Regions from separate parts of the Bradyrhizobium sp. 2S1 genome, predicted to be linked through region 3. Evidence: riboswitches for the same ligand, from Rfam matches in the RefSeq annotation. Region 3 holds a riboswitch; each other region holds the start of a gene.
What was found. Region 3 has a riboswitch for glycine ahead of HAP54_RS47075 (ABC transporter substrate-binding protein). Riboswitches for the same ligand answer to the same signal wherever they lie in the genome.
Positions count from the first base shown of each region.

Region 1 (7,467 bases), 3.8 Mb from region 3:
CGCGGATGCACAGACATAGGTGCCTTGCACGATCAGCGGCGCGATCGTGTTCGGCATCAAATGCCGCCACATGATCTTGGGCAGGCTGGAGCCGAGCGAGATCGCGGCCTCGACATAGGGCTCTTCGCGTGCGGTCAGCACCACCGCGCGCACCAGCCGCGCCACGCGCGGGATCTCGGGGATGGTGATCGCGATCATCACGGTCCAGATGCTGGCGCCCGACAGCGACACCACGGCGATCGCGAGCAGGATGGCGGGGATCGCCATCAAGCCGTCCATCACACGCATCATCACCGCATCGACCCAGCGGAAGAAGCCGGCGACGAGGCCGATCAGCAGCCCGACGGCGATCGAGCAGACGGCGGCGCCGAGCCCGATCACCAGCGAGATCCGCGCGCCATAGATGACGCGCGACAACAGGTCGCGTCCATAGGCGTCGGTGCCGAGCAGGTATTGCGCGCTCGACGGCTTCAGCCGCTGCGACGGCGTCAGCAGCAGCGGATCGTGCGGCGCGAGCAGCGGCGCGAAGATCGCCATCAGGATGATGAGCGCGAGGCAGATCGTCGCAACCGCGATGATCGGCGTCGAGGTGAGGAAGCCGAGCTTGACGCGGAGCGGCCGCGTGACGGGAATAGAGGATTCGGGAAGGGTTTCGATCGCCATTGCTCAGTACCGGATACGAGGATCGAGCAGGGTGTAGGCGAGGTCGATCAACAGATTGACCGCGACATAGATACCCGACGTCAGAAGGATCATCGCCTGGATCACCGGATAATCGCGCGCCAGCACCGCATCGACGGTGAGGCGGCCGATGCCGGGCAGGTTGAACACGCTCTCGGTGACCACGACGCCGGAGATCAGGAGCGCGAAGCCGGAACCGATCACGGTGATGACCGGAACCGCGGCGTTGCGCAGCGCATGGCGCAGCAGCACGCCGGTCTCGCCGATGCCCTTGGCGCGTGCCGTGCGCACGTAATCCTCACCCAGCACATCGAGCATCGAGGCCCGTGTCATGCGCGCGATCAGCGCGACATAGATGAAGGAGAGCGTACAGGTTGGCAGGATGATGCGCTCGAAGAACGGACCGAAGCCGGCCGAGATGCTCTTGAAGCCCTGCACCGGCACCCAGCGCAGATCGATCGCAAAGATCTGGATCAGCACATAGCCGATCACGAACACCGGCACCGAGAAGCCAAGCACCGAGAGCCCCATCACGAAGCGATCGATCCAGGTGCCGTGCTTCCACGCCGCGATCACGCCGAGCGGCACCGCGACCAGGATCGAGAGGATGATGGTGGCGAGCGCAACCGAAATCGAGGGTTCGAGGCGCGGGCCGATCATCTCGAGGATCGGCTTGTTCGAGATCAGGGAGACACCGAGGTCGCCGTGCAGCAGTCTGGCGACCCAGGTGTAGAACTGGATGTAGATCGGCTCGTTGAGACCAAGCGAGGTCCTGATGCGTTCGAGCTGTTCCGGCGTCGCATTGTCGCCGGCGAGAATTGCGGCGGGGTCGCCCGGCGTCAGCCGCAGCAACAGGAACACGAACAGGGCCACCACGCCCATCACGGGAACGGCGGCGAGGATGCGGCGGATGAGATAGCCGATCATCGCTGCTATCTCCTGTCGTCAGGCGGTGTGAAGCGAAGGCTGGGCCGCATCATACTCATGGTGTCCCCGTGATGTGTCTCATGCGCTTCTGCGTCTTCTCTCAAAGCTAGCGCGAAAGTGATGAATTTGCAGGCAAATACTGTGCCAATGGCGACGCTATATCAAGGCGCGGTTCGGGCTGTTGGAAGCCTCCCTTGGTCTGAAGCTGCTATTTCGAATTGCACATTTCGTCACGCGCCACCGACCTGAAACCACAAGTCGATTCACGCTCTCATCGCGCCGCACCAGTTGGCGACGAACAATGCGATGCTCTGCGTTGTCTTGCGAAGGCTGTCGAGCTCGACGCGTTCGTTGAACGCATGCGGGCCGATGCCGTAAGGACCATAGCAAAGGGCAGGGATGCCATAGTCGACGCAATAGTAGCGGGTGTCGTTGACGGCGGTAGACAGGCGCTCCTGCATTGGAGCCTGGAAGACGGAATGATGGGCGGCCGACAGAGCTGCTTCCGCTTCGCTGCCAGGCTCGCACACCGCCGGGTCCGCCTGAAAACCACTCCACACGAGCTCAGCCGGATTGTCGGACAGGAAGTCGTCGGCCTTGTGCGCCTCGGCCAGGCATTCCTCGATGCCACGCATCGCCTCTCGCGGTGTCTCGCCCGGCAGCAGACCGAGCCGGCAATCCAGCTCGCACCACGCCGCGGTCGAACTGGCCCAATCGCCGCCTTTGATGATCCCGACATTGAACTTGATCGGATTCTTGACGGTGCGGAACCAGCTGTTGTCGAGCGCCCGGGCATTGAGCGTTTTGGTGTAATCCTGGAACGCGCGCACCAGATGCATCGCCGACAGGATGGCGCTCGTACCCGCCTCGGAATAGGCGACATGCACCGGCGTGCCGCGCACGCGCAGGCGAAACCAGATGGCGCCGACCTGGGCGCGCGTCAGCGTGTGTCCGGTCGGTTCGGGAATAAGGCAGGCGTCGGCGCGATAGCCGCGCATCAGAGTGGACAATGCGCCGTTGCCGGTGCTCTCTTCCTCGGTCACGGTCTGCAGATGGACGCGCCCGCCCGGGGCATAGCCGGCGTCTCTGATAGCATCGAGCGCGAAGATCATTGCCGAGACACCGGCCTTCATGTCTTGCGCGCCACGCCCGAACATCCAGCCGTCGCGCACGGCGCCTGCGAACGGCGGCTGGTCCCAGAGGTCAGCGGGCCCCTCCGGCACCACGTCGATATGACCTTGCAAGATCAGGCTACGCCCGCTGCCTTTGCTGTTCTTCGTCGCAACAACCTGCTGCGATCCGGCAAGATCGATGCCGTCCATTGGCGCAGCCTTCGGATGGCTCATCAGATTGACGTCCGCAAGGCTGAACACATCGACGTCGTAGCGGCGCTTTGCGAACTGCTCGGCCAGCCAAAGTTGTTGCGGCGCTTCCTGTCCGCGCAAGCTGCGGAACTGCACCATGCGCGACAGGAACGCGATCTGATCGTCGAAGTTTCGGTCGACGGCCGCGCACAGCTCTGCGGCAATCTGAATCCGGCTTGGTCAACGTCTCAGTTGTCATGTCGTGCCTTTCGTGGAGCCCTGTGCAGAAGGCTGAGCGTTGACTGTTTTGGAAAGGCGGCGCACGCAGTCGGTGCGCGTGCCGGTGGCGCGGTTACGCATCGGTCCGCCGAAGAGATCGCTGCCGGCATCCATGTCGTTCAGGATTCCGCGCCGGACCGCAATGTCATGCGTGCTCACCACCCCAATGCGCATTGTCCCCTCCCGCGATGAAGCGCTTTTTCCCATTGTGACGCTAGTTCCTATCACGCGGCGCTTCTCAGCGAATTCCGACTTGGCCATACGCAAATACGCTCATATTCTTCCTCTTCGGCCGGGTAATTAGGGGAAAGCTGCGCGGGTGGTCTCGGTCGTATCGACCTGCGACGGCACCATTGAAGGCGTGTCGAGGTCGCTCCAATCATCGATCGCCCCTGCTACCATCTGCGCCGTCGCGGCCGAGAGCGTCCAGCCGAGATGACCGTGGCCCGTATTGTAGAACACGCCCGGAATCCGTCCGGCGCGAACCACCGGCATCATGTTCGGCATCATCGGGCGCAGGCCCGCCCATGGCACGATCTTCGAGGTGTCGATCCCGGGGAAATGCTGTCGCACCCAGTCCACCAGCGGCTGGATCCGGTCGGCGCGAATGTCGCGGTTGAAGCCGTTGAACTCGGCGGTGCCGGCGACGCGGAAGCGGTCGGCGCCGAGCCGGCTGGTGACGATTTTCGCAGCTTCATCGAGCAGGCTGACGGTCGGCGCAGCGTCGCGGCTTTGCGGCGCATCGAGCTGCACGGTGATCGAATAACCCTTCACCGGATAGACATTGACGCGGTCGTTCAGCATGCCAGCGAAGTGACGGCTCGCCACCCCGGCGCAGATGACGATGCCATCGGCCTGCAACTCATGCTGCGTCGCGACGTCAGCATCATGCGAAGCGGCTTCGTTCCAACTGACGCGGAAGCCGTCGTCGCCTCGCGCGATCGCATCGACATCGGCTTCGTGGATGAAGCTCGCGCCGCGGCGGATGCAGGCGTCGGCAAGTCCGCGGGTGAACTTGTGGATATCGCCGGTCGCGTCCGACGGCGTGAAGAAGCCGCCATAGCAGGCCGTCTGCAGCGCAGGTTCGATTGTGCGGATTTCGTCAGGGGTCACCGGCCGGCGGTCGAGCCCGCCTTGCTGCAGCAGCGTGTTGACCCGCAGGCCCGCTTCGAAGCCGGCCTTGTCGTGATAGACGTGCAGGATGCCGCGGCGTTCGAGATCGAAGGCGATGTTCTCGCGCTGTGCGATCGAGAAAAGATGTTTGCGCGCTTCGATGGCGAGCCGCGTGGTCTCGATGGTGTTGCTGCGATAGCGGCCGATGTGGCCGACGAACTCGCCGATCCAGGAATATTTGTGCCAGCTCGGCTTCGGGTTCATCAAGAGCGGCGCGTCGCTTCTGAGCATCCAGCGCAGCCCCTTGAGAATGGTCGCGGCGCTGTTCCAGACTTCCGCGTTGCTGGCGGAGAGCTGTCCGCCATTGGCGAACGAGGTTTCCATCGCGGCGTAGCGATGCCTGTCGAGGACAGTCACCCGGTAGCCGCGTTCGAGCAGGGCATAGGCCGTCGTCACGCCGGTGATGCCGGCGCCAATGATCGCAATGTGAGGCATGATAGTCTTCAGGCTCCCGTGGGTTAGAGTCGCCGAACCACCGGTGAAACCGGCATCGGCGCCCCATCTGTCACGGTACCTGAGAGCTTGATCCGCATCGGGCCGCAGCCCAATAGCGAACTATCCCCTTCGGTGGACGTCATGGCCCTTGATGTGCGGCCATATTCGTCTCTCTCCAGATCGTCCTGACGATACAGTCCTTTTGCCTGAGAGTTTCCGGGGCGGTTGCTCCGTCGGCGCCGAAGCCAACAACACGCATGTTGTTGCTCCGATCTCTCCCGCATCGTCGTGTTGGACGGCCGGACCGTAGGCGAAGCCTGAAAATTGGACAAGGCTAAATTTCGATCCGGCAGTGCCAACGTGTTGTGCAGTGCAAATCGATGTCAGTCCAGCGTCGCCAGCAGTGCCGCCATCAGGCGGCCGCGTTCGGCGAGGCTGTCGACCTCGATATGTTCGTTGAGCGTATGCGCGTCTGCGCCGCGAACGCCGAGGCCGTCGAGCGTGGGGATGCCCATCGCACCGGTGAAGTTGCCGTCCGAGCCGCCGCCGGCGCTGCCATGCGGCAGATCGAGGCCCATCGCCGCCGCGAGGCCCTTTGCCTTTTCATAGAGCGCCATGGTGCCGGCATCCGGCTCCCACACCGGGCGGGTGACGCCGCGCGTCACCTTGAATGTCACGTCGTTGGCGGTGCCGGACAGCGCCAGCATGCGCTCGACGCCGCGGTCGAGATCGGCCTGGCGCTTGGCCATGCTGAGCGCTTCGCCGGTGCAGGTCGTCGCAACGCAATTGACCCATTGGCCGCCATGCACGATGCCGACCGAGAACGTGCAGTCCTCGGTGGTCATGCCGTCGATGGCGATGATCTGCCGGGCCATCTCGCGGATCGGCCCGACGACAGCGTCGCGCCGGCGTGGCTCGGCTTGCCTGTTGCTTCCAGATTGAAGCGCGCGATCGCGTAGCGACCGGTGACGACGCCGTTGTTCGGACGGCCGGGCTCCGGCACCAGCACATATTTGTTGCGCGCGGCTTCCGCCTCGATGATGTCGCGCGTCGACGGCGTGCCGACCTCTTCATCGGGGGTGAACAGCACCGTGATCGGCAGCGGTGTCGTGAAGGAGGCGCGCGCCAATTGCCGGATCGCCTCGACCGACAGATAGTTGCCGCCCTTCATGTCGAAGATGCCGGGCCCGAAACACTTGTTGCCTTCGCGCCGCCACTTCAGCTTCTCGATGGTGCCGACCGGGTGCACGGTGTCCAGATGGCCTGATATCAGGATGCCGGGCTGGCCTTGCTTCGGATGAGGAAAACGGGCGCGGACGCAGCCGGCAAAGCCCTGGCGACCGGCGATGCGCTCGATCGTCGCACCCATGATCGCCATCTCGCGTGCGGCAAGGTCGAGCATGCGTTCGACTGCCGCCGAATCCCAGGTCGGGCTCCCGCACTCCACCCAGCTACGCAGGCCCTGCAGCATTGTTTCGGAATCAAAGGGAAGATTGGCTGGGTTCATCGTTTTTCTCTCTTGTTGTTTTGATCGCGCCGGCATCGCGCGCGCGTTACGAAAATCTCAGCCGACGAATTTGTAAAGCCAAAATCTGGCGCGCGGCCTCATTCGTTTGTGTACGTCCGATCCCGCCCGAAACCGATTGACGCGCATTGCGCTTGGTGCAAGTCTCGATTTCACAAGCCATACAGCATGTTAGTTCGCCTAAATAACGAACCGCATGCATAACGAATAAGCCGGCTTTGACCAGTTTCACGTCAGGAGAGATTGCATGTTCCCTATCTCGCGTTGGAAGCACCGCACGCTTGCGGCTGCGTTGACGGCGCTTGCACTGTCGTTCGCGCCGCAGGAATTGTCATTTGCACCGCAGGCGATGGCTGCGGGCAAGACCATCACCGCGGTGATGCACTCGGATCTCCGCGTCATCGATCCGATCATGACCACCGCCTACATCACCCGCGATCATGGCTACATGATCTATGACACGCTGCTGGCGACGGATTCCAACTTCAAGATCCAGCCGCAGATGGCGGACTGGAAGGTCTCCGACGACAAGCTGACATACACGTTCACGCTGCGCGACGGCCTGAAGTGGCATGACGGTGCGCCGGTCACCGCGGAAGACTGCGTCGCCTCGCTGCAGCGCTGGGGCAAGGTCGACGGCATGGGCCAGAAGCTGATGGACTTCGTCGCGAGCCTGGAGGCGACCGACGCCAAGACCATCACGCTGAAGCTGAAGGAGCCTTACGGCCTCGTGCTCGAATCGATCGGCAAGCCGTCGTCGCGCGTGCCGTTCATGATGCCGAAGCGTCTCGCCGAGACGCCGCCGGACAAGCCGATCCCGGAACAGATCGGCTCCGGGCCGTTCAAATTCGTGCAGGCGGAATTCCAGCCGGGCGTGAAGGCGGTGTACGAGAAGAACAAGGACTACGTGCCGCGCAAGGAGCCGGCGAGCTGGACCGCAGGCGGCAAGGTCGTCAAGGTCGACCGCGTCGAGTGGGTCACGATGGCTGACGCGCAGACCGCGGTGAACGCGCTGCAGTCCGGCGACATCGATTTCATGGAGAACCTTCCGTTCGACATGCTGCCGGTGCTCGAAGCCAATCCGGATCTCAAGATCGACGTCCTGAACAAGTTCGGCTTCCAGACCCTTGGTCGCATGAACTT
Region 1 is NZ_CP147717.1:6,142,199-6,149,665, forward strand. It holds gene HAP54_RS29115 (ABC transporter permease) at 1-663, opposite strand, end outside; gene HAP54_RS29120 (ABC transporter permease) at 667-1,608, opposite strand; gene HAP54_RS29125 (ArgE/DapE family deacylase) at 1,872-3,143, opposite strand; gene HAP54_RS29130 (D-amino acid dehydrogenase) at 3,492-4,799, opposite strand; glycine riboswitch at 4,865-4,980, opposite strand; glycine riboswitch at 4,984-5,090, opposite strand; partial or broken gene HAP54_RS29135 (M20/M25/M40 family metallo-hydrolase) at 5,183-6,306, opposite strand; gene HAP54_RS29140 (ABC transporter substrate-binding protein) at 6,572-7,467, shown strand, end outside.
Region 1: it holds a riboswitch for glycine, as region 3 does, so the genes downstream of both, HAP54_RS29130 (D-amino acid dehydrogenase) here and HAP54_RS47075 (ABC transporter substrate-binding protein) in region 3, are expected to answer to the same signal.

Region 2 (7,467 bases), 110 kb from region 3:
GGGTTGTTCTACCTTCGCGGGTTCGGTCAACGCGCGGTATTCACCGACATGGAAATCGGGACGCTGCTTTAAGGGCTCGCGCATGGGCCGCAGCCCGCGATCGCCGGGCTCGATGATGAGCTACGCGTGATCGCCCTTGAGAATTTGCGAGCGCGCATGGAGGCCTATCGGCGAAGCCGGCTGTCGCTGACTGAATTTGGCGAAGCTGTCCTCGCCCATAGGGAGGACTTCAGTCGTCACAATCCGATCGATCGTTGGTGGGGCGGCACGCACCTCACCAACGACAATCTCTGGCGCTGGAGCCCAACCTTGGTGAAGCACTAGCGCCCGATGGCGGAGTGGCCGTTGTGTCTCAATCCGCGCAACGCGGATTGGCAGTCGGCTTACCCCTGCGCCAGCGCCTTTTCCCGGCTCGCGATCAGCGCGCGCAAGTTCTCGGTCACGGCGACCGATTGGTGCGTCTTCTGATCGGTGGCGACCCAGATGATTTCGCCGGTGGCGCGAAGGTCGTCGGAGCCCTTGGCGAAGATCGCAAGCGCAAGCACGATCGAGGAGCGGCCGATCCGCGCGACCCGCACGCAGACCTCGATGTCCTCGTCGAACCGGATCGGCGCCTTGTATTCGACGACCGACTTCACGGTATGAAAATCGACGCCGGTCCGCGCCACCTCGCCGAGATAGTCGTAGCCCATCGCGCGAAAATATTCGGTGATCGCCGTGTCGAAATAGGTCAGATAGTGGGCGTTGAACACCACGGCCTGCGCGTCGACCTCGGAATAGCGGACGCGAAACGGGAAATGAAACCAGAATTCCTGGCGCATGAATCCTCCTGCCGCGGCATTGCTCGCCGTCGTTCGCCCCGCAGTCTCGCCGGGCCTTATGATTGCCAGACCGCAGGATGCGGTACCGCGACTTGTCCGCCGTAGCTCGAAGAGCGAAGGCGGAAGCGAAACCCATCGTTCATTGAGCGTGATTGGCACTGGTGATGGGTTTCGCTGCGCTCTACCCATCCTACGGCACCTACGCTAATCGCCCGCGCTACTCCGCCGCCTGCGCGTAATCCTCCACCGGCGGGCACGAGCATACCAGATTGCGATCGCCATAGACGTTGTCGACGCGCCCGACCGGGCTCCAGTATTTGTCGGAACGTGACACGCCCGCGGGGAAGCAGCCCTCGGCGCGGCTGTAGGCCCGGTTCCAGGCATCGTCGGCGATGTCGTGGACGGTGTGCGGCGCGTGGCGCAGCGGCGAGGCCTCGACCTTCCAGCGGCCCTTCTCGATCTCCGCGATCTCGTTGCGGATCGCGATCATGGCGTCGCAGAAGCGGTCGATCTCGAACTTCGATTCCGATTCCGTCGGCTCGATCATCAGCGTGCCCGCCACCGGGAAGCTCATGGTCGGCGCGTGGAAGCCGTAGTCGATCAGCCGCTTGGCGATGTCGTCCACGGTAACGCCGCTGGTCGTCTTCAGCGCCCGCGGATCGACGATGCACTCATGCGCGACGCGGCCGCGGACGTTGCGATACAGCACCGGGAAATGCGGCTGCAGCCGTGCCGCGATGTAATTCGCATTGAGGATCGCGATCTCGGTCGCGCGCGTCAGCCCTTCGCCGCCCATCATCAGGATGTAGATGTAGGAGATGGTCAGGATCGACGCCGAACCGAACGGCGCGGCCGACACCGGGCCGATGGCGTGCGCAACCGTGCCGTCGGTTGCGGGATGGCCCGGCAAATAGGGCGCCAGATGCGCCTTGACGCCGATCGGGCCCATGCCGGGGCCGCCGCCGCCATGCGGGATGCAGAAGGTCTTGTGCAAATTGAGATGGCTGACATCGGCGCCGTAATCGCCGGGCCGGGACAGCCCGACCTGTGCATTCATGTTGGCGCCGTCGAGATAGACCTGTCCGCCATGCGCATGCACGATGTCGCAGATCTCGCTGATATGCTCCTCGAACACGCCGTGGGTCGACGGATAGGTGATCATGACCGCGGCGAGGTCTTTCGAATGCTTCTCCGCCTTGGCGCGAAGGTCCTCGACATCGACGTCGCCGCGCGCATCGCAGGCCACCACCACGACGTCCATGCCGACCATCGCGGCCGAGGCCGGATTGGTGCCGTGCGCGGAGGAGGGGATCAGGCACACCTTGCGATGCGGCTCGCCGCGCGCGAGATGATAGCCGCGGATGGCGAGAAGCCCGGCATATTCGCCCTGCGCGCCGGAGTTCGGCTGCAGCGAGACCGCGTCATAGCCGGTGATGTCGCACAGCCACTGCTCGAGCCGCTGGAACAGCGCGTGATAGCCCTTGGCCTGATCCGCCGGCGCGAACGGATGCAGATTGCCGAACGCCGGCCAGGTCAGCGGGATCATCTCGGTGGTGGCGTTGAGCTTCATGGTGCAGGAGCCGAGCGGGATCATGGCGCGGTCGAGCGCCAGGTCACGATCGCTGAGCTTGCGCATGTAGCGCAGCAGCTCGGTCTCCGAGCGGTGGGTGTTGAACACCGGATGGGTCAGGAAGGCGCTGCTGCGCCGCAGCTCCTTCGGCAGCGCCTCGCGTGCGGCCGCCTCGATCTCGGCATAGCTGAGCTTGCCGCCGAACACGCGCCACACCGCCTCGACGGTCTCCGGCGTCGTGGTCTCGTCGAGCGCGATGCCGAGCGTGGGCGCCCCGATGCGCAGATTGATCCGCTCCGCCAGCGCGCGGGAGACCAGCTCGATCTGCTTCGCACCGACTTCGACGGTCACGGTGTCGAAGAACGCTTCGCTCACAGGCGCAAAGCCGAGCTTGCGCAGGCCTGCGGCAAGCACGGTGGCGCGGCGATGCACGCTGCGTGCGATATGGGTCAGGCCCTCGGGGCCGTGATAGACCGCATACATCGAGGCGATCACGGCGAGCAGCACCTGCGCGGTGCAGATGTTCGAGGTCGCCTTCTCGCGGCGGATGTGCTGCTCGCGGGTCTGCAGCGCCAGGCGATAGGCCGGCGCGCCGCGGGAATCCACCGACAGGCCGACGATGCGGCCGGGCAGCGAGCGCTTCAGCGTGTCACGCACTGCCATGTAGGCGGCGTGCGGCCCGCCATAACCCATCGGCACGCCAAACCGCTGCGCCGAGCCGATCGCGATGTCGGCGCCGAGCTCGCCGGGCGAGGTGAGCAGCGTCAGCGACAGCAGGTCCGCCGCCACGATCGCAAGCGCGCCCTTGGCGCGCAGCGACGCGATCGCAGGCCTGAGGTCGCGCACCGCGCCTGATGTGCCCGGATGTTGCAGCAGCGCGCCGAGCACGTCGGCCTTGTCGAGTTCGGTCAGGGGATCGCCGACGACCAGTGCCCAGCCCAAGGGCGCGGCGCGCGTGCGCATCACGGCAAGCGTCTGCGGATGCACCTCCTTGTCGACGAAGAACACCTTCGCCTTGACCTGCGAGTGGCGCTCGGCGAGCGCCATCGCTTCGGCCGCCGCGGTCGCCTCGTCGAGCAGCGAAGCGTTGGCGACGTCGAGGCCTGTGAGGTCGCAGACCATGGTCTGGAAGTTGAACAGCGCTTCGAGCCGGCCCTGGCTGATCTCCGGCTGGTACGGCGTATAGGCGGTGTACCAGGCCGGGTTCTCCAGGATATTGCGCTGGATCACCGCGGGCAGGATGGTGCCGGAATAGCCCTGGCCGATCAGCGAGGTGAACACCTGGTTCTGCGCGGCGAGCTCGCTCATATGCGAAAGCGCCTCGGTCTCGCTCAGCGCGCGGCCGAGATCGAGCGGCGCCTTCTGGCGGATCGACGCCGGCAGCGTCTCGTTCATCAGTGCCTGCAGGCTCGCAGCGCCGACCGTCTCCAGCATCGCGGTGACGTCGCGCGGCGACGGTCCGATGTGGCGGCGGACGAAATCGGTGGCGGCTTCGTTGATCGGCTTGAAGGGCGCGTTCATGGCTTGATCCTCGGGCTGATCCTCAGGCGGTGTGGGCGGCGTAGGCGGCCTCATCCATCAGGCCGCCGAGCTCGCTCTTGTCTGATATCTTCAGCTTGAAGAACCAGGCCTTGCCGCCGGCATCCGAATTGACCAGCGCGGGCTCGGCCGCGAGTTCTTCGTTGACCTCGATCACCTCGCCGGTGATCGGCGCGTAGACGTCGGAGGCGGCCTTGACGGATTCGACGACGGCGGCGGCCTCGGCCTTCTTCAGGCTGCGGCCGACCTTGGGTAGTTCGACGAACACGACGTCGCCGAGCTGCGATTGCGCGTAGTCGGTGATCCCGATCGTGGCGACGTCGCCGTCGATGCGGAGCCATTCGTGGTCGGACGTGTACAGCGTCGTCATGGGGATCGATCCTTTGGCGTCTAGCGTTTGTAGGTATTGGGAACGAAGGGCGTGGCGGCGACCTTCAGCGGCAGTCGCTGGCCGCGCACCTCGGCGAAAACGGTGGTGTCGAGCGCGGAAAGCGAGGTCGGCAGATAGCCCATCGCAACGGGGGCATTGAGGCTCGGGCCGAAGCCGCCCGACGTCACCTTGCCGATTGGCTCGGTGGAGGTCGGATCGGCGAACAGGGCTGCACCTTCGCGCACCGGTGCGCGGCCGTCAGGCTTCAAGCCGACACGGCGGCGGGAGGCACCTTGCGCGAATTGGGCGAGGATCTTGTCGGCGCCCGGAAAACCGCCGGCACGGGCGCCGCCGCTGCGGCGCACCTTCTGCACCGACCATTCCAGCGCGCCTTCGACTGGCGTCGTCGTGGTGTCGATATCGTGGCCATAGAGGCAGAGCCCGGCTTCGAGCCGCAGGCTGTCGCGCGCGCCGAGCCCGATCGGCAGCACGTCGGGATTGTCCAGCAACGCCGTGACCAGGGCTTCGGCCTTGTCCGCCGGCACCGAAATCTCAAAACCGTCCTCGCCGGTATAGCCGGAGCGCGAGACGAAACAGTCGATATCGGCGACGCGGCGCGGGCCGGCGTCCATGAATTTCATCGAACTGACATCTGCACAAAGTTTCGCCAGCGCCGATTCGGCTGTCGGCCCCTGCAGCGCGATCAGCGCGCGGTCGGCCAGCGACACGATTTCGCAGGCGTCGGAGAGATGCGCGCGCAGATGCGCCTCGTCCTCGGCCTTGCAGGCGGCGTTCACCACCAGGAACAAATGATCGCCGAAATTCGCGACCATCAAATCGTCGAGCAGCCCGCCGTCGTCATTGGTGAATTGGGCGTAGCGCTGCCGTCCCGGCGCGATGCCGACAATGTCCTGCGGCACCAGTTTTTCCAGCGCGAGCGCTGCATCAGTGACCTTGCCGGATTTGGGCTTCAGCGCGAGCTGGCCCATGTGGGACACGTCGAACAGGCCGGCGTTGCTGCGGGTGTGCAAGTGCTCCTTGAGCACGCCGGCGGTGTATTGCACCGGCATGTTATAGCCGGCGAACAGCACCATCTTGGCGCCGCGCGCCAGGTGCAGCGCGTGCAACGGGGTCTGTTTCAGCGGGGAAGTTTCGCGCGCAAGCATCACAGGGCCCTCGCGGTTCCCGCAGGGGACCTATTTCCCCTTGAGAAACCTGCAGAAAGCCCCATCTGTCGCTGTGCCTGAGAGTATTATCCCGTCGGCGGACGCATCGGGGATGACCCCAGCGCCTCTTTCCAGATGTCAGACGTCACGCGGTCCTTTTGCCTGAGAGTTTCCGGGGCGGTTGCTCCTTCGGCGCCGGCGCAAGGCCGGTCTCTCCCGACGTGACTTAGCTATAGGTAGGTAGAAAACACGGCGCCACCAAGACTGTCAACGCAGCCGCAGCAACTATCCAATGGGCTTTGTGCTGCCGCGGCAAGCCCATGATCCGCCTGCACAGTTTCTGGACACCGCAGCTGGCCTTGTCTAAAAGCGTTCGGCCGGAAATGACGCCTTTTTGCGGCTGACCGGCCCCTATTTCCGATTGGATGAACATGAGCAGTGTCAACGACATCAGGGCGACTTTTCTGAACTACTTCAAGGCGAACGGCCACGAAATCGTGCCGTCGTCGCCGCTGGTGCCGCGCAACGACCCGACCCTGATGTTCACGGCGGCCGGCATGGTGCAGTTCAAGAACGTCTTCACCGGCGTCGAGAAGCGTTCCTATCAGCGCGCGACCACCGCGCAGAAATGCGTGCGCGCCGGCGGCAAGCATAACGACCTCGACAATGTCGGGTACACCGCGCGCCATCTCACCTTCTTCGAGATGCTCGGCAACTTCTCGTTCGGCGATTACTTCAAGGAGCGCGCGATCGAGCTCGCCTGGAACCTGGTCACCAAGGATTTCGGGCTGAAGAAGGACAAGCTGCTCGTCACCATCTACCACGACGACGACGAGGCGGCGGGCCATTGGAAGAAGATCGCCGGCTTCTCGGACGACCGCATCATCCGCATCGCGACGTCGGACAATTTCTGGGCGGCGGGCGATACCGGGCCGTGCGGTCCGTGCTCCGAGATCTTCATCGACCGCGGCGAGCATATCTGGGGCGGACCTCCGGGCAGTCCGGAGGAGGACGGCGATCGCTTCCTCGAGTTCTGGAACCTGGTGTTCATGCAGTTCGACCAGGTGACGAAGGAGGAGCGCGTGCCGCTGCCGCGTCCCTCGATCGACACCGGCATGGGCCTGGAACGCATGGCCTTGATCCTGCAAGGCGCCGAAAGCGTGTTCGAGACCGATCTGTTCCGCCATTTGATCGATGCGGCCGCATCCGCGCTCGGACACGGTCCGAACGAGCAGACCGTTGCGTCGTATCGGGTTATCGCGGACCATCTGCGCTCGTCGGCGTTCCTGATTGCCGACGGCGTGCTGCCGTCGAACGAGGGCCGCGGCTACGTGCTGCGCCGGATCATGCGCCGTGCGATGCGCCATGCCCAATTGCTCGGCGCGCATGAGCCGCTGATGCATCGGCTGGTCTGGGCGCTGGTCCGCGAGATGGGCCAGGCCTATCCGGACCTGGTGCGTGCGGAGAACCTGATCGAGGAGACGCTGCGGCTGGAAGAGACGCGCTTCCGCAAGACGCTGGTGCGCGGCCTATCGATCCTCGACGAGAAGAGCGCCGGCCTCAAGAAGGGCGACATGTTCGACGGCGACACCGCGTTCACGCTGTACGACACCTTTGGCTTCCCGTTGGATTTGACGCAGGACGCGCTGAAGTCGCGCGGCATCAGCGTCGACCAGGCGGCGTTCACCGATGCGATGGAGCGGCAGCGCGTCAAGGCGCGCGCCTCCTGGACAGGTTCGGGCGAGGCGACGACCGAAGCGATCTGGTTTCCGCTGCGCGAGAAGCTCGGTGCGACCGAATTCCTCGGCTATGAGACCGAGAGCGCGGAAGGCGTGGTGACGGCACTGGTCAAGGACGGCGCCGAGACCGGCACTCTCAAGACCGGCGAGAGCGGCGCGATCGTGTTGAACCAGACCCCGTTCTATGCGGAGTCCGGCGGCCAGGTCGGCGACATCGGCATCCTTACGCGTGACGGCGTCAAGTTCCGCGTCACCGACACGC
Region 2 is NZ_CP147717.1:10,015,675-10,023,141, reverse strand. It holds gene HAP54_RS47605 (hypothetical protein) at 1-72, shown strand, start outside; gene HAP54_RS47600 (hypothetical protein) at 127-324, shown strand; gene HAP54_RS47595 (acyl-CoA thioesterase) at 384-821, opposite strand; gene gcvP (aminomethyl-transferring glycine dehydrogenase) at 1,039-3,912, opposite strand; gene gcvH (glycine cleavage system protein GcvH) at 3,935-4,300, opposite strand; gene gcvT (glycine cleavage system aminomethyltransferase GcvT) at 4,321-5,466, opposite strand; glycine riboswitch at 5,607-5,696, opposite strand; gene alaS (alanine--tRNA ligase) at 5,898-7,467, shown strand, end outside.
Region 2: it holds a riboswitch for glycine, as region 3 does, so the genes downstream of both, gcvT (glycine cleavage system aminomethyltransferase GcvT) here and HAP54_RS47075 (ABC transporter substrate-binding protein) in region 3, are expected to answer to the same signal.

Region 3 (7,467 bases):
GCGGCCCGGCGCACCTTGACGTTGTCGAATGGCGGATAAAGGAAATTCATCCGCCCGATGGTCTGGAAGCCGAGGCCGCTCAGAGGGCGCGACGTCAAATCCTTGTCGGCTTGCAGGATCGGCAGCATGTCGAATGACGGCCGTTCCAGGAAATCGATGTCGCCGGACTGAAGCGCGCTGGTTGCGGTCTGAACGTCGGGCATCGTGATCCATTCGACGCGATCGACCTTCACCACCTTGCCGCCCGAGGTCCAGCTTGGCGGCTCGGCGCGCGGCACATAGTCCTTGTTCTTCTCGTAGACGGCCTTCACGCCGGGCTGGAATTCCGCCGGGACGAACTTGAACGGACCCGAGCCGATCTGCTCGGGGATCGGCCGGTCCGACGGCGTGTCGGCAAGGCGCTTCGGCATCATGAACGGCACAAGCGTGGATGGTTTGCCGAGCGACTCCAGCACCAGGCCGTAGGGCTCCTTGAGTTTCAGTGTGATCGTCCTGGCATCGGGGGCTTCCAGGCTGGCGGTGAAGTCCATCAGCTTCTGGCCCATGCCGTCGACGGCAGCCCAGCGCTTCAATGAAGCGATGCAGTCTTCCGCAGTGACCGGCGTTCCGTCATGCCACTTCAGGCCGTCGCGCAGCGTGAACGTGTAGGTCAGCTTGTCGTCGGACACCTTCCAGTCCGCCATTTGCGGCCGGATCGTGAAGCTGGAGTCCATCGCCACCAGCGTGTCGTAGACCATGTAGCCGTGGTCGCGCGTGATATAGGCCGACGAAACGATCGGATCGAGCGCCCGCAGGTCGGAGTGCATCACCGCCCTGATCGTCTTGGCGTGAGACAGGCCCGGCCACGCCAGCGCCGTGGCGACAAGCAGCCCGCGTAACGCGGTCTTCCAGGACATCGGGGTGTTTTTGGCGCGCGGTGTGACTGACATCATTTTCCTCGGGTGAACGCTGAACGGACTTCGAGTGGTGTTGAAGAGCACGTCGGTTGAACGGAAACGGCTCGCCGGTGCGCGATGCCGTTTGTCATGGCGTCGAGACATCCGTCGAAGGCAGGGCAGTCGCGCGCTCGCGTCGCATGGATGGTCGTTGCGCCGGGGAGGCCGGCGCCGACGGGTGCAATGATGGGCATGTCTTGACGAGGCTCCCGGATGCCAGAGTCACCCCGACGCCGGCGTAAACCGGTGGAGGCGCCCCATCTGTCCCGGTACCTGAGAGCTTGATCCGCTGGAGCCCTTGCTCAATGCAATGGCGCGATGACGGATATCCCCTTCGGTGGACGCCGCATCAAGGATTCGGCGTCTCTCTCCAGATCGTCCTGACGACACGGTCCTTGTGCCTGAGAGTTTCCGGGGCGGTTGCTCCGTCGGCGCCGAACACGAAAACGAAGTGCTCGCTTTCGTTTCGATCTCTCCCGCATCGTCGCGTTGGACGCTCAAACGTTATTGTGCGCTCCAAAACCAGGCAAGATTAAACTTCAATCGTGACCTGCCCAGATCATATGCGTTCGATCTTGCGGGGCTCGTCGCTCCGTCAACTGCGGCAGATGCTCGCGCAATTCGGAAGGCGATCTGCGGAAACAACAACGCCCCGGCGAACCGGGGCGTTGTTCTCGGATTCAGATCAGATGCGAGGGGCTCAGGAGCCCTTCGGATTGATCTCGGTGTAATTGCCCTTGGCGTCCCACTTGTAGACGACGTAGTCGATCGCCTTGATGTCGCCCTTGGCGTCGAAGGCCATCTTGCCGAGCACGGTGTCCCACTGGCCGGCCTTGATCACGTCCATCACCTTCTTGGCGTCGGTCGAGCCGGCCTTGGCGACGGCCTGGGTCCACACCTGCATCGCGGCGTAGGTGTAGAGCGTGTAGCCCTCGGGGTCGATGTTCTTGGCCTTGAACTTCTCGACGATCGCCTTCGCGGTCGGCTTGTTGCGCGGGTCGGGGCCGAAGGTGAACAGGGTGCCTTCAGCGGCCGGGCCGGCGATCGAGGCGAACTCCTTGTCGTTCATGGCGTCGCCCGCCATCAGCACCGCCTGCAGGCCCTGGTCACGCATCTGGCGCAGGATCAGGCCGGCTTCCTGGTGGTAGCCGCCGACATAGACCAGATCGATGTTGTCGCGCTTCAGGCGCGAGACGATTGCGTTGAAGTCCTTGTCGCCCTTGTTGTAGGACTCGTTGACCTTCTCGGTGATGCCGGCCTTGTTGAGCACCTTCTTGGTCTCGTCGGCGAGGCCTTTGCCGTAGGTGGTCTTGTCGTTCAGGATCGCGATGTTCTTGCCCTTGTAGGCCTTCGCGATGTACTCGGCGGCGACGATGCCCTGCTGGTCGTCACGCCCGCAGACGCGCGCCACGTTCCAGAGCTTGCGCTCGGTGAACAGCGGGTTGGTCGAGGCCGGGGTGATCTGCAGCACGTTGGCGTCGGCATAGGCCTCGGAGGCCGGGATCGACGACGACGAGCAGAAATGGCCAGCCACGAACGGGATCTTCGAAGAGCCGATCTTTTCCGCGATCGAGCGCGCCTGCTTCGGATCGCAGGCGTCGTCATTGGATTCCAGCGCGAGCTTCTTGCCGAGCACGCCGCCGGCGGCGTTGATGTCGGCGACCGCCTGCTCGGCGCCGTTCTTCATCTGCCGGCCGAAAGCGGATTCGGAGCCCGTCATGGGGCCCGCGACTGCGATGGTGATGTCTTGCGCGAATGCGCTCGCCGATAATGCGAACGAAGCGCCCAATGCCAGGCCGATCAGCTTCAGTGATTTCATGAGACGTCCCTCGTGGTCGTTGCCTCTAGCGGAAGGGCCCGGCGCGCCGGGCCCCAAAACCGCGCGCATTCTCGGCTGATTTCGCGGCGAAGTCACCGGCAATTTTCAGGCAAATCGACGCTGCATCCGCCGCATCTTGCTGCTCGGGGCGGCGCTAGCCGCGGCGGCCGCCTTCCAGATAGGCGGCGCGGATCTCGGGGCGCTGCAGCAATTCGGCGCCTGTTCCGGCCAGCGTGATCAGGCCGTTGACCATGACATAGCCGCGATGGGCGAGCTTCAGCGCATGGTTGGCGTTCTGCTCGACGATCAGGACGGTGAGGCCGTCCTGCCGGTTCAGCGTGCGGATGGCGTCGAAGATTTGCCGCGCGATCAGCGGCGCCAGCCCCAGCGAAGGCTCGTCCAGCATCAACAGCCGCGGCCGGCTCATCAGGGCGCGGCCGATCGCCAGCATCTGCTGCTCGCCGCCCGACAGCGTGCCGCCGCGCTGCGCGACGCGTTCCTTCAGGCGCGGGAACAGCGCAAACACGCGCTCCAGGCCGCTCGCGCGTTCGGCGTCGCTGCATTCGGTGGCATCGGCGCCCATCTGCAGGTTTTCCGCGACGCTCATGCGCGGGAATATTCGCCGGCCCTCGGGCGATTGCGCGATGCGCAGCCGCGCGATCTCGTGGGTCGGCACGCCCGTGATGTCGTGGCCGTCGAATTCGATCCGCCCGGCGCGGGCGCGCGGCCGGCCGAAGATCGTCATCATCAGCGTCGACTTGCCGGCGCCATTGGCGCCGATCAGGGCGACGATCTCGCCGGCATTGATCTCGATGTCGACGCCCTTCAGCGCCTCGATCTTGCCGTAAGCCGCACGCACGCCGCGCACCGCGAGCAGGGGTGTGGTTGCCGATACCGCGCTCACGTGCCGCTCTCCATCACGGCGATCGCCTCTTCCTCGTCGGCGCCGAGATAGGCGGCGATCACCTTGGGGTCGTCGCGCACGGCCTGCGGCGTGCCCTCGGCGATCTTGACGCCGTAGTCCATGACCACGACGTGATCGGAGATCTCCATCACCACCGACATGTCGTGCTCGATCAGGAGGATCGAGGTGCCCTGTTCGTTGCGGATCGACAGCAGGAGCTCATTGAGCCCGCCGCTCTCGCGCGCGTTCAGTCCCGCCGCCGGCTCGTCGAGGCAGAGCAGCGCAGGCTCGGTGCACATCGCGCGCGCGATCTCGAGCCGCCGCTGGTCGCCATAGGGCAAATTGCCCGCGGCATCGTCGGCGCGGTCGAGCAGGCCGACGCGCTCAAGCCAGGTCCGCGCCAGTTCGATGGCGCGCTGCTCGGCCTCGCGCCAGGACGGCAGGCCGAGCAGGCCGAGCAGGGTCAGGCCCGAGGCGCGCATCAGCGCGTTGTGTTGGGCGACCATCAGGTTTTCCAGCGCGGTCATGCCGGGAAACAGCCGGATGTTCTGGAAGGTGCGGGCGACCTTGGCCTGCTTGGAGATGCGGAAATCGTTCAGCCGCTCGAGCTGGATGCCGCGGCCGTCGTCATGGGTGAGGCGGATTGTGCCGCCGCTCGGCCGATAGAAACCGGTGATGCAGTTGAACACGGTGGTCTTGCCGGCGCCGTTCGGCCCGATCAGCGCGGTGATCTTGCGCCGCTCGGCCGCGAAGGAGAGTTCGTTGACCGCGACGATGCCGCCGAAGCGCATCATCAGGCGGTCAACAGTGAGGATGTGGTCGCCGCTCATCCGTGGCCCTCCTTGACGAGGTCGGATGAGATCGCCTGGTTGCGTTCCAGGAACACGGTCGGCGCGCGGTGGCCGATCAGCCCGCGCGGCCGCCAGATCATCAGCACCACCATCGCGATGCCGAACACCAGCATGCGGTATTGATCGAAGCCGCGGAACAGTTCGAAGCCGCCGATCATGGTCAGCGCGGCGAGCGCGACGCCGAGCTGCGAGCCCATGCCGCCGAGCACGACGATCGCCAGCACCAGCGCCGATTCCTGGAAGGTGAAGGATTCCGGACTGATGAAGCCCTGCCGGGTGGCGAAGAACGCGCCAGCGAGGCCGCCGAACATCGCTCCGGTCGCGAACGCCGTCAGCTTGGTGGTCGTGGTGTTGATGCCGAGCGCGCGGCAGGCGACCTCGTCCTCGCGCAGCGCCTCCCAGGCGCGGCCGATCGGCAGCCGCCGCAGCCGGATCGTCACCCAGTTGGTGAGCAGCGCCATCGCCAGGATCAGATAGAACAGGAAGACCAGGCGGTGGGTCGGCGAAAACTCGATGCCGAGCCTGGCGGCGAGCCCGTCATCGCCCGGCGTCAACGGAATGCCAAACATGGTCGGGCGCGGAATCCCCGAGACGCCGTTGGGGCCGCCGGTCAGGCTCTGCCAGTTGATGATGACGAGGCGGATGATCTCGCCGAAGGCGAGCGTCACGATCGCCAGATAGTCGCCGCGCAGCCGCAGCACCGGGAAGCCGAGCAGCACGCCCCAGAACGCCGCCAGGATGCCGGCAAGCGGCAGGCAGACCCAGAACGACAATCCGAAATTGGTGGCCAGCAGCGCATAGGAATAGGCGCCGACCGCGTAGAAGGCGACATAGCCGAGGTCGAGCAGGCCGGCGAGGCCGACCACGACGTTCAATCCCCATCCCAGCATCACATAGGTCAGGACCAGGATCGAAAGGTCGAGAATGTAGCGCTGGTTGTAGAAGATGACGGGCACGAGGAAGGCGAACACCAGCAGCGCCGGGGCGAGCCATCGTCCGGCGAACGACATCGCGCTCTGCACCGGTTTCGGCACGACGCGGTCCTTGTCGATCGGCCCCCACCATTGCCGCAGCAGCTCGACGATGATGCTGCCGCCGAACACGGTGCCGACCATGGCGGCGAGGTCGCCGAACCGCGTCCAGTAGATCAGGCCGCCTTGCGGTCCGGCCTCGGTGCGCACGCCGATCATCAGCGAGAACAGCACCAGCGCGACGGCGGCGCTGATCAGGGCTTTCTTGAGAATGAAGGCGCTGCCCGAGGGCTGCGCGGCGGGCGATGGGCGGGCTGAGGTCGCGCTCACGAAGTGCCTGTCAGACTTTTTCGACTTCGGGACGGCCAAGCAGGCCGGTCGGCATGAAGATCAGCACCACGATCAGGATCGAGAACGCGGCGACGTCCTTGTACTCGACCGAGAAATAAGCCGACCACATCGTCTCGATCAGGCCGATCGCGAGCCCGCCGAGCATCGCGCCCGGCAGCGAGCCGATGCCGCCGAGCACCGCGGCGGTGAACGCCTTGATGCCGGCGACGAAGCCCATGAAGAAATCGACCAGGCCGTAATAGAGCAGGTACATCATGCCGGCGACGGCGGCGAGCGCGGCACCGATCACGAAGGTCATCGAGATGGTGCGGTCGACGTCGACGCCGAGCAGCGCGGCCATGGTCTGGTCCTGCTCGCAGGCGCGCATGTCGCGTCCGAGCCGGGTGCGCGACACCAGCCAGGTGAACAGCGCGAGCACCACGATGGTGGCGAGCACGACCATGATCTGGACGTTGGAGAGCTGCACGGCAAAGCCGGCCGGGCCTTCATGCAGCGTGTAGCCGCCGGTGATGATCGGCGGCACCGGCTTCACCCGCGCGCCCTGCGACACCTGCGAGAAGTTGGTCAGCACGAACGACATGCCGATTGCCGACAGCATCGGCGCCAGGCGGAACGAATGCCTCAAGGGACGATAGGCGATTCGCTCGATGGTCCAGCCATAGAGCGCGGTGATCGCCATCGAGACCAGCAGCACGATCAGCAGGATCAGGGGGATCGCGGTGAGGCCGAGCGACACGAGCACCAGGAAGGAGATCAGCGCGATGAAACCGCCGATCATGAAGATGTCGCCATGGGCGAAGTTGATCATGCCGACGATGCCGTAGACCATCGTGTAGCCGATGGCGATCAGGCCGTAGATCGAACCGAGCACGAGGCCGTTGATCAGTTGCTGGGCGAAATAATCCATGCGCTGCCGTTAGAGCCTGTTCGGTGGAGAACCGAACGGGCTCTCGTTTTGATTTGGACGCGTTTTCTTCACGCGAACCGGTTCCCACTTCGCTCGAAAACCCTACGTCGAGGGTGACGCGGCGAGGGCCCCCGGCAGCCTGATCCGTCGCGTCGTGTCATTTTCTAACAGTGGAACCCCGGCGGCGGCAACAGTGCTGGCTGCCGCCGAAAGGGCTTGTACATAACTACTTCGGCGGGTGCGGTTCCGATGTCACAGGGCCGACACGCCGTTGCCTTGCAATGATGACGCCGGAACCCGTGTTCCCCGCGCAACCGCGTCACTGACGCGCGCATTGTCCCCAGCTTCACAAGAGCAAGGGGAGTACCGAATGAGCAACCAGAACCAGAATCCGGGCCAGCAGAACCAGACCCCAGGTCAGAAGCCAGCTCAGAAGCCCGGTCAGCAGCTGGGCGGCGGCCAGAAGCCCGGGCAGCTGCTGCAGGATCCGGGCCGGCAGGGCCAGAAGCCCGGCGAGCAGCGCTGGTTCGGAAAAACAGCTGCAAGCCTCGTCGTCACGGAAGGGTCTCGCGGAAGGCGGGGCCCTTCTTTCTGCGCCGTTTTGGCACGCTGCCAGCCGTCCCAAGCAATCCCCAGCCCAGTTAAGGTAAACAAAGGGTTTAAATTGCCGCCGGCAATTGATCGGCGTTACCTCGCAGGCTGAACCGTCGCCAATCCGATAAGGCGCCG
Region 3 is NZ_CP147717.1:9,906,274-9,913,740, reverse strand. It holds gene HAP54_RS47075 (ABC transporter substrate-binding protein) at 1-929, opposite strand, end outside; glycine riboswitch at 1,195-1,311, opposite strand; glycine riboswitch at 1,315-1,424, opposite strand; gene HAP54_RS47070 (branched-chain amino acid ABC transporter substrate-binding protein) at 1,636-2,754, opposite strand; gene HAP54_RS47065 (ABC transporter ATP-binding protein) at 2,909-3,658, opposite strand; gene HAP54_RS47060 (ABC transporter ATP-binding protein) at 3,655-4,488, opposite strand; gene livM (high-affinity branched-chain amino acid ABC transporter permease LivM) at 4,485-5,810, opposite strand; gene HAP54_RS47050 (ABC transporter permease subunit) at 5,821-6,738, opposite strand; gene HAP54_RS47045 (hypothetical protein) at 7,109-7,441, shown strand.